3 regions of the Enterococcus sp. DIV0800 genome follow, and region 3 is predicted to be linked to each of the others. Evidence: predicted binding sites of a transcription regulator. Region 3 holds the regulator's gene; each other region holds the start of a gene.
What was found. The regulator CtsR, encoded in region 3, represses protease genes until heat stress. The targets are predictions, from matches to a motif close to TTGGTCAAAAAAGGTCAAANA.
Positions count from the first base shown of each region.

Region 1: a site for CtsR is predicted at 1,551-1,571, ahead of clpP (ATP-dependent Clp endopeptidase proteolytic subunit ClpP). Genes of this name have one in related genera too.
Region 2: a site for CtsR is predicted at 2,906-2,926, ahead of clpB (ATP-dependent chaperone ClpB). Genes of this name have one in related genera too.

Region 1 covers NZ_CP187898.1:870,671-874,941, forward strand. Annotated here, with positions in the region: gene IGI54_RS04145 (DNA/RNA non-specific endonuclease) at 1-234, shown strand, start outside; gene IGI54_RS04150 (DUF3788 domain-containing protein) at 255-815, shown strand; gene clpP (ATP-dependent Clp endopeptidase proteolytic subunit ClpP) at 872-1,465, opposite strand; gene IGI54_RS04160 (hypothetical protein) at 1,773-2,288, shown strand; gene IGI54_RS04165 (glycerophosphodiester phosphodiesterase) at 2,360-3,094, shown strand; gene miaA (tRNA (adenosine(37)-N6)-dimethylallyltransferase MiaA) at 3,091-4,014, shown strand; gene hflX (GTPase HflX) at 4,011-4,271, shown strand, end outside.
Region 2 covers NZ_CP187898.1:1,347,396-1,351,666, reverse strand. Annotated here, with positions in the region: gene pepT (peptidase T) at 1-586, shown strand, start outside; gene IGI54_RS06540 (lysylphosphatidylglycerol synthase transmembrane domain-containing protein) at 696-1,730, shown strand; gene IGI54_RS06535 (zinc-binding alcohol dehydrogenase family protein) at 1,808-2,818, opposite strand; gene clpB (ATP-dependent chaperone ClpB) at 2,975-4,271, shown strand, end outside.
Region 3 covers NZ_CP187898.1:2,450,559-2,454,829, reverse strand. Annotated here, with positions in the region: rRNA gene IGI54_RS11835 (23S ribosomal RNA) at 1-1,211, shown strand, start outside; rRNA gene rrf (5S ribosomal RNA) at 1,284-1,399, shown strand; tRNA gene IGI54_RS11825 (tRNA-Val) at 1,408-1,480, shown strand; tRNA gene IGI54_RS11820 (tRNA-Lys) at 1,485-1,557, shown strand; tRNA gene IGI54_RS11815 (tRNA-Leu) at 1,567-1,648, shown strand; tRNA gene IGI54_RS11810 (tRNA-Thr) at 1,668-1,740, shown strand; tRNA gene IGI54_RS11805 (tRNA-Gly) at 1,746-1,817, shown strand; tRNA gene IGI54_RS11800 (tRNA-Leu) at 1,841-1,926, shown strand; tRNA gene IGI54_RS11795 (tRNA-Arg) at 1,939-2,012, shown strand; tRNA gene IGI54_RS11790 (tRNA-Pro) at 2,030-2,103, shown strand; gene IGI54_RS11785 (CtsR family transcriptional regulator) at 2,222-2,689, shown strand; gene IGI54_RS11780 (ATP-dependent Clp protease ATP-binding subunit) at 2,695-4,271, shown strand, end outside.

The DNA.
Region 1 (4,271 bases), 910 kb from region 3:
GATCCCGGGATGAATGATCACGAAATCGAGATTGGAAATTATATTCGAAAAACCAATCATCATGTCCGTTATCGTGTGACACCTTATTTTAAAGAGGATGAATTAGTCGCTCGCGGCGTACAGATGGAAGCCCAAAGTATTGAAGACGACCAGATTTCGTTTAACCTCTTCATTTACAATGTACAGGATGGCATTAAGATTGATTATCAAAATGGCTATTCGCAAAAAGAATAGAACAAAAGCTGGAGCAAATAATGCTTCAGCTTTTTTTTGACTTTAGTAAAAAAGCACTGGGGGACAAGCGGAAAAATGATTTATCAAGTAAAATAATACCTATAGAAATTGTCGAGAAAGTTGGTGTTAAGATGGAATGGAATAAAAGATTTAACGCGGACCAACAGCCTTTGGATCAAGAAGTCAGCACATTTATTGCGAATCCTTTATGGGAAAAGCTGATTAATAGCCTTCAAACCACCTATCAGGTTGAGCCTAAACTAGCTTATAGTAGTTGTTCGATGGGAAACGGGTATTGGAAGGGCTGGAATCTCAAGTTTAAGAAAGGCGGGAAATCATTGTGTACGGTATATCCAAAAGCGGGTTATTTTACAGCATTGATTTCATTAAACTCGCAGGAATTGGCTGATGCGGAAGTTTTACTTCAATTCTGTGACGACTATACGAAAAGACTTTATCAAACTGTTGCAGCTAGTAAGTTGGGAAAAGCATTATCCTTTGAAGTAACAAATGAAAAAATTCTACAGGACGTCTTAGCTTTTGCAGATTTAAGGGCGGGAATGGCTAAGAAAAAGAATTAAATAATTGAAAAAGAATCAAAAAAAGAAGCCGAAGAAAATTTTCTTCGGCTTTTAAATTAGCTTAATGAGCTACTGTTTTCCATTACTTCATCAATCAAGCCGTAAGCTTTTGCTTCTTCGGCGGTCATGAAGTTATCACGTTCGGTATCTCTTTCGATGATTTCAAGAGGTTGACCAGTACGTTCAGCTAAAATGTTGTTCAAGCGCTCGCGCGTCTTCAAAATATGACGTGCTGCGATTTCAATTTCAGTTGCTTGTCCTTGGGCGCCGCCAAGAGGTTGGTGGATCATGATTTCAGCATTCGGCAAAGCAAAGCGTTTGCCTTTGGTACCAGCTGTTAATAGGAAGCTGCCCATTGAAGCAGCCATTCCAAGAACGATTGTTTGTACATCTGCTTTTACAAAGTTCATTGTATCAAAAATCGCCATACCGGCAGTAACGCTACCACCAGGAGAGTTAACGTAAAGATAGATATCTTTTTCAGAGTCTTGGGCATCCAAGAAGAGTAATTGAGCGATGATGGTATTGGCCATATCGTCGTTTACTTCACCGCTTAACATAATGATGCGGTCTTTCAATAGACGTGAATAAATGTCGTAAGCTCGTTCACCACGAGATGATTGTTCAATGACTGTAGGAACTAAGTTCATAGTGAGTCCTCCTTAAAAATATTGATCATATTTATTTTAGCACAAACAGGGTTTGATTGCTAAAACCTAAAAAAAGTATACAACTTTGGTCAGTCTTGGTCAAATAGAATGATTCGTGTTTTTTGCTTGGCTCGAACTATCCTAGAAACAGGAAAATATGGTACTATTAATAACGCAGAGATAAGAATTATCGTTCCTTTTTTTGCTGTGATGCATACCCAAATGACTTGGCGAAATGAACAGTGTGTTGAATCGCAGTCTTATTTTTGAAAAAAATATTTTTATCAACGAATTAGGAGGGGAAAATGTGGAAATCGCACTTATTGGACTTATTGGTGTATTAATCGGCGCGTGTATTACCGGTATCGCAGTCTTTTCAATTTTAAAGTATATTGATTTACAGCATCATCGTGAAAGAGAACTGGAGCATAAGGTCAAAGAAATCGAAACAATTAATTTATTGAACAAGAAAATTAATGAGATTTTATCAAAGCGTAACGTTTTGATGCAAGATTATGTATCTTTTAACTCCTTTGATGATTGCTATATTACTATTGATGATTTCATTTATTTGAACTCATTCACGGCACAAAATAATTTTTATTTACCTAATTACATGATTGAAGAATTTTTTAAAAATATTTCTCATCGAAAAGTTATTCTATCACCTGAAGAGACAGTTAAAATCGGCGGGTACACTTACAAAGGCGGCCGAGTGGTCATGGAGACCTTCTCAGAACAGTTATTAGAAATTTTAGACGAAAAAAGACAGCAGTTGGCTCGTTCAACGAAGCAGCCTTTGCATTATTTCAAGGCGTCTTAATAAAAATAAGCGGTCACCGCTTTTCAACCGATTCATAAGTTAATTTTGTGATTACAACGAGGTGAGGATAGATGACAGTAATTATAGCCCATCGCGGTAGTGCAGGAACGCATCCTGAAAATACATTACCGGCGTTTATGGAAGCTGTTAGAAGCGGAGCAGATGGCATCGAGCTGGATGTTCATTTGACGGCCGATCAACAGCTGGTAGTCATTCATGATGAAAGCGTCGATCGAACGACTGACGGTAAAGGGTTGGTTCGTGAATTGACATTAGAAGAAATTAAAGAACTAGATGCCGGCAGCTGGTTTGATAAAAAATATCAAGCGACAAAAATTTCGACGTTGCAGGAAGTCTTGAATTTATTGCTGCAAATGCGTTTTCGTGGCTTTTTATGTATTGAAATCAAAACGAATAAATTTCATTATCCGGGAATTGAAGAAAAAATATCAGCGGTAATGACTAGCAAAGAATGGCCTTTTACTTATTGGTACGCGAGTTTTAATCTTGATTCCTTAGAAATCATGCATGAATACGAACCAGACGCACAATATGATTTGATTCAAAAAAATGCTCTTGATAAGTATCAGCTAGTTTTGGATTCGCCTTTTATTGAAGGTCTGCATCCAAGCTACGATTGGATCAAACAAAACCCTGAAATCGTTAAAACTTTTGAAAAGTCGCTTCGTCCCTGGACGCCTAATTTGTATGAAACGATGATGAGTTGCTTTGAAAAAGAATTTGCCGGGATCATTACCGATTTTCCAGAGAAAGCGCTTCGTGCTAGAAGTAGGTTCAAGCAATGAAGATCATCGCAATCGTCGGTCCAACTGCCGTCGGGAAAACGAGTTTGAGTATCGATTTAGCCCAGCGCTTCAATGGCGAGATCATCAGTGGTGATTCCTTGCAAGTTTATCGCGGTTTAGATATTGGAACAGCGAAAGTTACGACAGAAGAAATGGCCGGGATTTCTCATCATCTAATTGATGTCCGTGGGATTCATGACAGCTATTCGGCCGCGGATTTTCAGCACGAAGCCCGTCTTGCGATTGAAGATATCAGTCGACGTGGGAAACTACCGATTGTAGTTGGCGGCACCGGACTTTATATCCAATCGTTATTGTGGGATTACAAGTTGGGACGTGAAGGAGAAGTAGAAGATACTGGGCTGCGAGAAAAACATGAAGCCTTCGCAGAAAAAAATGGCAATCTAGCATTGTGGCAGCAATTGCAAACAATCGACCCATTAGCCGCAGAAAAAATTCATTTCAATAATCGTAAAAAAGTGATTCGTGCTATGGAAGTCTTTGAACTGACGGGACACTCCATCTTAGCACCGAAAGAGCAGCCACAAAAGCTTTATGATAGCTTCTTGATTGGTCTAAATACGGATCGAAAAATACTTTATCAACGAATTAATCAACGTGTGGACATTATGGTGGAGCAAGGCTTACTAGCTGAAGCGGAAAAATTGGCCAATACGCCAGAGGTTCAAGCCGCTCAAGGGATTGGCTATAAGGAACTGTTTCCTTATTTTGCGGGTAACGTTACCTTGGAGTCTGCTCTTGAAGAAATAAAATTACATTCCAGACGCTATGCTAAGCGTCAATTAACATGGTTTCGCAATCGGATGTCGGTAAATTGGTATGATCTTGTCCAACAGCCGGAAAGACTTCATGAAATTGAAGACACGATTGAAAAATGGTTAGAGGAGGAAACGAATTGACAGAAAGAGTCATCCTAGTCGGCGTTGAGACAGATGAAAGTAAACACAATTATTTAGAATCGATGCATGAGCTGGCTGGACTAACCAAAACAGCCCATGGTGAAATCGTTCATTCATTAACGCAAAAACGTCCAAAAATTGATCGACAAACGATTATCGGAAAGGGCAAAGTGCAGGAATTAGCGGAGTTGGTAGACGCTCATGAAGCGGAGCTAGTCATTTTTAACCATGCCTTATCACCGCGGCAAAGCCAAACG
Region 2 (4,271 bases), 1.1 Mb from region 3:
TCAAGCTGAAATCACTATGCACGGTAAAAATGTTCACCCAGGAACAGCCAAAAATACGATGATCAACGCGTTGCAAATGGCGATTGATTTCCATAACCAATTACCAGAAGGCGACCGTCCTGAAAAAACGGATGGTCGTGAAGGATTCTTCCACCTATTAGCGTTAGACGGCAATGTAGAAGAAGCGAAGATGACGTACATTATTCGTGACCATGATCATGATAAATTCGAAGAACGCAAACAAATGATTACCGATCTTCAAAATAAAATGAATAGCCAATTTGATCAAGAACGTGTTGAAATCAACATGTATGATCAATACTACAACATGGGCGAAATTATCAAAAAAGATATGAGCGTCATTGAACTTGCGAAGGGCGCGATGGAAGAAGTGGGCATCACTCCAATCATCGAACCAATCCGCGGTGGGACTGATGGCTCTAAAATTTCATTCATGGGAATTCCTACACCAAATATTTTCGCCGGTGCTGAAAATATGCACGGACGTTTCGAGTTTGTGTCATTACAAACAATGGAAAAAGCCGTTGACGTGATCGTTAAGATTATTGAAAATAACGGAAAATAATCCTTTTGATATTGAGAAAAAAGCTTTAAGCTCACGCTTAAAGCTTTTTCTTTTTTTGCGTGTTTCTTTATGGTAGGCTAGAACAATAAATAGAAATTGAGGCTGAGAAATGAAATCTTCCATAAATCGAAAGCTGATTCTAAATATTTTATTGTTTGTCGTGATGATTGGGGTCATTGTTTTCGTGATTCGCGATTCTTTAGGTGAGATATTTGCGGAATTAGGAAAAACATCTTTACCGGTGCTACTAGGCGGGACTGCTTTGGGTCTGATCAGTCAAATTATTGAAGGCTATACAATCAAGACGATCGCTGGCGAGTTTCAATCGGGATTCACGATTCGGGATGGTTTTTTTGCTTCAGCTTATTCGACTTTTTATCGCGTTATTACTTTTGGTACGGGATCCATCTTATCCGAGGTGATCTATTATCATAAAAAAGGGCTGAAATATTCTGAAGGTACGGGAACTAGTGCGCTGCGAATGATTACTTATAAAATCGCCTTGATGGTTTGGGCGTTCGTCTTTTTAATTGTGAAAGGGGATGCGATCCAAGCACATATTTCCAACGGTATTTTTTTAGTGATTGCGGGTATCGGTGTTACTTTGCTAATTATTTCTACCTTGCTACTCTTAAGTTTGAATATTAATGCGCAAGTATTTTTTGTAATTATTTGTAATCGTTTCTTAAAGCGGCAAAAATTACGGGATGGCGTCGATCGGCTAAACGAACAAATCTATTCACTGAGAGGCGCGATTAAAACGTTTATTCGTGACCGGAGTGCGGTGCTGCGAGTTTTTTGTTCAAATATGGGGAAATTAGTCGTTTGGTATTTACTGCCATATTTTATTTTAGTCCAAGATTATCCTGAAATCGATTTTTTCCTGACGGTCGCGTTGATCAGCTTTACGGTTATTCTTGGCGGCGTTTTACCGGCTCCTGGGGGTATCGGCGGTTTTGAGTTCGTCTATGTATTATTATTTAGAAATGTTGTTGGCAGAGTTGATGCAGTGTCCTCTTTGCTATTATATCGGTACGCGACCTATCTACTGCCGTTTCTAATCGGAATGATCTATGTCCTATTTAACAAGCAGCGGCAAATCAATCATGAAATTAAAGCAGCGAAAAAGGAAGCCGACAGTTGATTGTCGGCTTCCTTTTTTTTGAATAAAAACTGTTGATTAGCAAATAAACTAAAATTTTCTTGAAGGGAATGACCGCTTTAATAGTGAACGACTAATTTACCGATCATGTTGTTTTCTTCCACTAATTGATGGGCTTGGTAGAAGACCTCCGGTGAAAATCCGGGAATGATCTTCGTCAGTGTGCTGTGAATTTTTTTCTCTTGTAGTAAACGAACCAATAATTCTAAGATAGCACCTTGAGAAGCGACTTTATAATCATAGTCCGTCTTAGCGAACATATACTCCCAGTCAAAACTGCCGGATTTATTTTTCAAAATAGTCAAATCCAAATCTTTATTGGCTGCGACGATCGAGCCAAGGTGACCGAAAGGTTCTAGTAGTTCACTCATTTCAGTGAAATAGCGATCGGTCGAATGAAGAATTAGTATGTAAGGCAGTTGAGTAAATCCGATTTTTTTTAATTGTTTCGTTAGATCTTTATGATGATCGATCACATGATCGGCGCCCATCTTTTCAGACCAGTCTTTAGTCTCTTTACGCGAGGCAGTCGTAATAACTTTCAAGCCTGCCCACTTGGCTAATTGAGTCGCCACCGAGCCAACTCCGCCAGCACCATTAATAATCAAAATGGTTCCTTGATTTTGACTTTCTTCAGGAATCAATCCCATTTTTTCAAATAGCATTTCGTAGGCAGTGATAAAAGTCAAAGGCATCGCGGCAGCTTCATCGGTAGCGAGTTCATTTGGCAAACTTGCGACTAAACGAGAATCAATCACTTGGTTTTCGCTATAGCTGCCAAAACGCTTTGTAGTACCAGCGAAAAGAACACGATCGCCGACTTGTAAATGTGCTACTTTATCACCAAGTTGAGTGATGATACCAACGCTATCGTAGCCTAAAACGTGGGGCTGCTGCGTTCCTTTGCCGCTTTGTCTCAGCTTCGTATCAACAGGATTAATCGAAACTGCTAAATTTTTCACAACGATATCAAATTTATTTAATTTTGGAAGCATTACTTCATACGTTTCAAAATGGTTTCCTTCAGAAAGCGGGAAACCTTTTTCGAATCCAATCACACGAGAAATCATTGAATCACTCTCTTTCTATTTTGAAAGAATTGTAGCATTAATTCTTTTTTCTTCATAATAATTAATTTTGTCTTTTGGTTGCCTAATTATTTGACCTTTACTGACCAAAAGAATATACTATTATTGTAAAAGATTATAATTGTCGGAGGTATGAATATGAATATCGAAAAAATGACGACGACTTTACAAGAAGCAATCGCTGAAGCGCAACAAATCGCGGTGACGCGGCATCATCAAGAAATCGACATTGCCCACCTATGGAAAATATTTTTACAGCCTAATCATTTTGGCCGTAATTTTTATACGGATGCAGGCATTGATGTGGATCAGTTTGAGCAACAGGTGGATCAAGCATTAGACGCTTATCCTACAGTAAATGGCGGCAATGTCCAGTATGGTCAAAACCTTAGTCAAAATTTGTTCAACTTATTAAATGAAGCAGATAAATTGAGAGAAAAATTTCAAGATGACTTCTTATCAACGGAAATCGTCCTATTAGCGTTAATGAAACTAAAAAATTATTCCTTGACGAAATATTTGAATCAACAAGGATTAAATGAAAAAGAAGTACAGAAAAATATTGAAGAGATGCGAGGAGGGGATCGAGTGACCTCACAAAATCAAGAAGAAACGTATAAAGCCCTAGAAAAATATGGCGTAGACTTAGTTCAACAAGTAAAAAACGGCAAGCAAGATCCGATTATTGGGCGTGACGAAGAGATTCGTGACGTGATTCGGATTTTATCAAGAAAAACTAAAAACAATCCTGTACTGATTGGCGAACCGGGTGTCGGTAAAACCGCGATTGTCGAAGGTTTGGCCCAACGGATCGTCCGAAAAGACGTACCGGAGAATTTGAAAGACAAAACGGTTTTCTCATTAGATATGGGCTCATTAATCGCCGGTGCGAAATACCGCGGTGAATTTGAGGAGCGTTTGAAAGCTGTTCTAAAAGAAGTCAAAAAATCCGATGGTCGAATCTTACTTTTCATTGATGAGATCCATAACATCGTGGGTGCAGGGAAAATCGAAGGCAGTATGGATGCGGGGAATTTGTTGAAACCTATGCTGGCTCGCGGGGAATTGCATTTGATCGGTGCCACTACCTTAGACGAATATCGTCAGTATATGGAAAAGGACAAAGCTTTAGAGCGTCGTTTCCAAAAAGTTTTAGTCAAGGAACCCACCGTCGAAGATACCATCAGTATTTTGCGGGGATTGAAGGAACGTTTTGAAATCCATCACGGGGTTAATATTCATGACAATGCGTTAGTAGCAGCAGCGACCTTATCAGACCGCTATATTACCGATCGTTTTTTACCGGACAAAGCGATTGATTTGGTGGATGAAGCTAGCGCTAGCATTCGGGTGGAAATGAATTCAATGCCGACGGAGCTAGATCAAGTGACACGGCGTTTAATGCAGTTAGAGATTGAAGAAGCTGCATTGAAAA
Region 3 (4,271 bases):
TAAGGAACTCGGCAAAATGACCCCGTAACTTCGGGAGAAGGGGTGCTGATCTAACGATCAGCCGCAGTGAATAGGCCCAAGCGACTGTTTATCAAAAACACAGGTCTCTGCAAAATCGAAAGATGACGTATAGGGGCTGACGCCTGCCCGGTGCTGGAAGGTTAAGAGGAGTGCTTAGCGTAAGCGAAGGTACGAATTGAAGCCCCAGTAAACGGCGGCCGTAACTATAACGGTCCTAAGGTAGCGAAATTCCTTGTCGGGTAAGTTCCGACCCGCACGAAAGGCGTAACGATTTGGGCACTGTCTCAACGAGAGACTCGGTGAAATTTTAGTACCTGTGAAGATGCAGGTTACCCGCGACAGGACGGAAAGACCCCATGGAGCTTTACTGCAGTTTGATATTGAGTGTTTGTACCACATGTACAGGATAGGTAGGAGCCGTAGAAGTCGGGACGCTAGTTTCGACAGAGGCGCTGGTGGGATACTACCCCTGTGTTATGACCACTCTAACCCGCACCACTAATCGTGGTGGGAGACAGTGTCAGATGGGCAGTTTGACTGGGGCGGTCGCCTCCTAAAGAGTAACGGAGGCGCCCAAAGGTTCCCTCAGAATGGTTGGAAATCATTCGCAGAGTGTAAAGGCACAAGGGAGCTTGACTGCGAGACCTACAAGTCGAGCAGGGACGAAAGTCGGGCTTAGTGATCCGGTGGTTCCGCATGGAAGGGCCATCGCTCAACGGATAAAAGCTACCCTGGGGATAACAGGCTTATCTCCCCCAAGAGTCCACATCGACGGGGAGGTTTGGCACCTCGATGTCGGCTCGTCGCATCCTGGGGCTGTAGTCGGTCCCAAGGGTTGGGCTGTTCGCCCATTAAAGCGGCACGCGAGCTGGGTTCAGAACGTCGTGAGACAGTTCGGTCCCTATCCGTCGCGGGCGTTGGAAATTTGAGAGGATCTGTCCTTAGTACGAGAGGACCGGGATGGACTTACCGCTGGTGTACCAGTTGTCTCGCCAGAGGCATCGCTGGGTAGCTATGTAGGGAAGGGATAAACGCTGAAAGCATCTAAGTGTGAAGCCCACCTCAAGATGAGATTTCCCATTTCTTTAAGAAAGTAAGATCCCTGAGAGATGATCAGGTAGATAGGTCAGGAGTGGAAGTGCAGTGATGTACGGAGCGGACTGATACTAATCGATCGAGGACTTAACCAAAAATTGATTCAAGGTTGTTTAAAAACGTTTCTGATCCAGTTTTGAGTGAACGAAGTTTACTCAAACAAATAGTGTGGTGGCGATAGCGGGAAGGATACACCTGTTCCCATGTCGAACACAGAAGTTAAGCTTCTTAGCGCCGATTGTAGTGAGGGGTTGCCCCTTGTGAGATTAGGACGTCGCCACGCGAATTTATGGGGGTTTAGCTCAGCTGGGAGAGCATCTGCCTTACAAGCAGAGGGTCAGCGGTTCGAACCCGTTAACCCCCATTTTGAGCCGTTAGCTCAGTTGGTAGAGCATCTGACTTTTAATCAGAGGGTCACTGGTTCGAGCCCAGTACGGCTCATAAGTATATGCGGGTGTGGCGGAATTGGCAGACGCACTAGATTTAGGATCTAGCGCCTTACGGCGTGGGGGTTCAAGTCCCTTCACCCGCATTTTATTTTTTTTGTAGTTGCCGGCTTAGCTCAGTTGGTAGAGCATCTGATTTGTAATCAGAGGGTCGAGGGTTCAAATCCTTTAGCCGGCATCGACGCGGAAATAGCTCAGTGGTAGAGCACCACCTTGCCAAGGTGGGGGTCGCGGGTTCGAACCCCGTTTTCCGCTTTCCTGAAGACCAGGGGAAGCACGCCGGGGTGGCGGAACTGGCAGACGCACAGGACTTAAAATCCTGCGGTGAGTGATCACCGTACCGGTTCGATTCCGGTCCTCGGCATTAACAAAATAAGCACCCGTAGCTCAATTGGATAGAGTACTTGACTACGAATCAAGGGGTTAGAGGTTCGAGTCCTCTCGGGTGCATCGTTTTTTTTATTTTCCGGGAAGTAGCTCAGCTTGGTAGAGTACTTGGTTTGGGACCAAGGTGTCGCAGGTTCGAATCCTGTCTTCCCGATTAAATTGAAGGTGAAAGCCTTCTTTTTTTTTACCCAAAATTAAAGAAAGTCATTCTCCTTTATTTCAGACGCTAAATTCGATATAATTATGGTCAGGAATAGTCAATAGGAGGCGATATTATGAGTAGAAATACCTCTGATTTGATCGAATCTTACTTGAAAAATATTTTAGAAAATAGTGAAATAATCGAAATTCGTCGAGCTGAAATGGCGCAACTATTTAATTGTGTCCCTTCTCAGATAAATTATGTCATCAATACACGTTTTACTTTTCAACGGGGCTATTTGGTGGAGAGTAAACGCGGCGGTGGCGGCTATATTCGAATCAGTAAAGTGAAGATTTCCGATCAACATTACTTTTTGGAACAGTTAATGGATTCATTTGGTAATGAAATTTCTGAGGCGAATGCTTTTGGGATTATTCAAAAATTGTTTGAAGAGGCAATCATTACCGAAAATGAAGGTAATTTAATGTTAAGTGCGGTTTCTAAAAATAGTCTTGGAATTAGTCAAATTGAAAATAGGTTGCGTGCAAGAATTCTTCATGGATTCTTGGAACGTTTAAGTTATGAGAAGAAGGAGTGAGGGATATGGATCAGCTGTATACAGAACGCGCAAAAGCAGTTTTGGCCATTGCTCAGCAAGAGGCCAAGTATTTTAAACATCGCTCGGTTGGCTCAGAACATTTACTGCTAGCTTTAGTGATTGAGCAGCAAGGGATCGCTGGTAAAACATTGCGGCAAATGAGTTCGAGTGAAAATGATGTTCGTGAAGAAATTGAGCACATGACCGGATATGGATCAGTCAAGTCTTATCCTGAAGGCGGCTACTTGCCATATTCTCCTAGAGCCAAACAAATATTGATTTTTGCAGATGATGAAGCAAAGCGTTTTAATGCGAAATTAGTGGGAACCGAACACATCTTACTGGGACTACTGCGAGATGATGAAATCTTAGCGTCGCACATTTTAGTGAACCTTGGTTTGAGCTTACCTAAGATGCGTCAATTATTATTGAAAAAAATGGGCGTCAATGAAGCTGGAAACGGCAATCAAGGTGCAGGAAATCGGCGTAAAGCGGCGGCTAAACCAGCACCAAGTAATTCTCAAGGAACGCCAACCTTAGATGGTTTAGCACGGGATTTAACTAAATTAGCTCGTGAAAAACGGCTTGACCCAGTGGTTGGCCGAGACAGTGAAGTTCGGCGGGTCGTTCAAATCTTAAGTCGTCGTACCAAAAATAATCCCGTCTTAGTAGGTGAGCCTGGTGTTGGTAAAACGGCGATCGTCGAAGGCTTAGCGCAGCGGATCATTTCTGGTGATGTGCCAGAGGATATGCGCGGAAAACGTCTGATGATGCTGGATATGGGTGCGTTAGTGGCCGGAACGAAATATCGCGGTGAATTTGAAGATCGTTTGAAAAAGGTAATTGATGAAATTTACCATGATGGACAAATTATTTTGTTCATTGATGAATTGCATACCTTGATCGGAGCGGGTGGTGCTGAAGGCGCAATCGATGCTTCCAACATTTTGAAACCGGCCTTAGCTCGTGGTGAGTTGCAAACGATTGGAGCTACGACCTTAGATGAATACCAAAAGTATATAGAAAAAGATTCCGCTTTAGAACGCCGTTTCGCGCGGGTACAAGTAGAAGAACCTACACCGGAAGAAGCGGAAGAAATTTTGAAGGGCTTACGTCCACGTTATGAAGATCATCACGGTGTTGAGATTACCGATGAAGCGTTACATGCAGCGGTATCCTTATCGGTTCGTTATATTAATTCTCGTCAGTTGCCGGATAAAGCAATTGACTTGATGGATGAGTCTTCCGCAAAGGTTCGGTTGGATTCCACCGATGAAGTATCTGAACTTTCTGAACTGGAAGAAGAAGTCGCTGAGTTGGTTTCTGAAAAAGAGAAGGCCATTCAAAATCAAGATTTTGAAGCTGCCGCTCGTTTACGGTTACAGGAAAAACAACAGGCAGAGATTCTTGAACAGGCCAAAATTAAAGCAGCGAAACAAGAAAATGGTTATCTTGATCAAGTCACGGATGAAGATGTAGCTGCAGTAGTTTCCCAGTGGACTGGGGTGCCATTACAACAATTAGAGAAAAAAGAGAGTCAACGTTTGTTAGACTTGGAAAATGTCTTGCATAAACGAGTTGT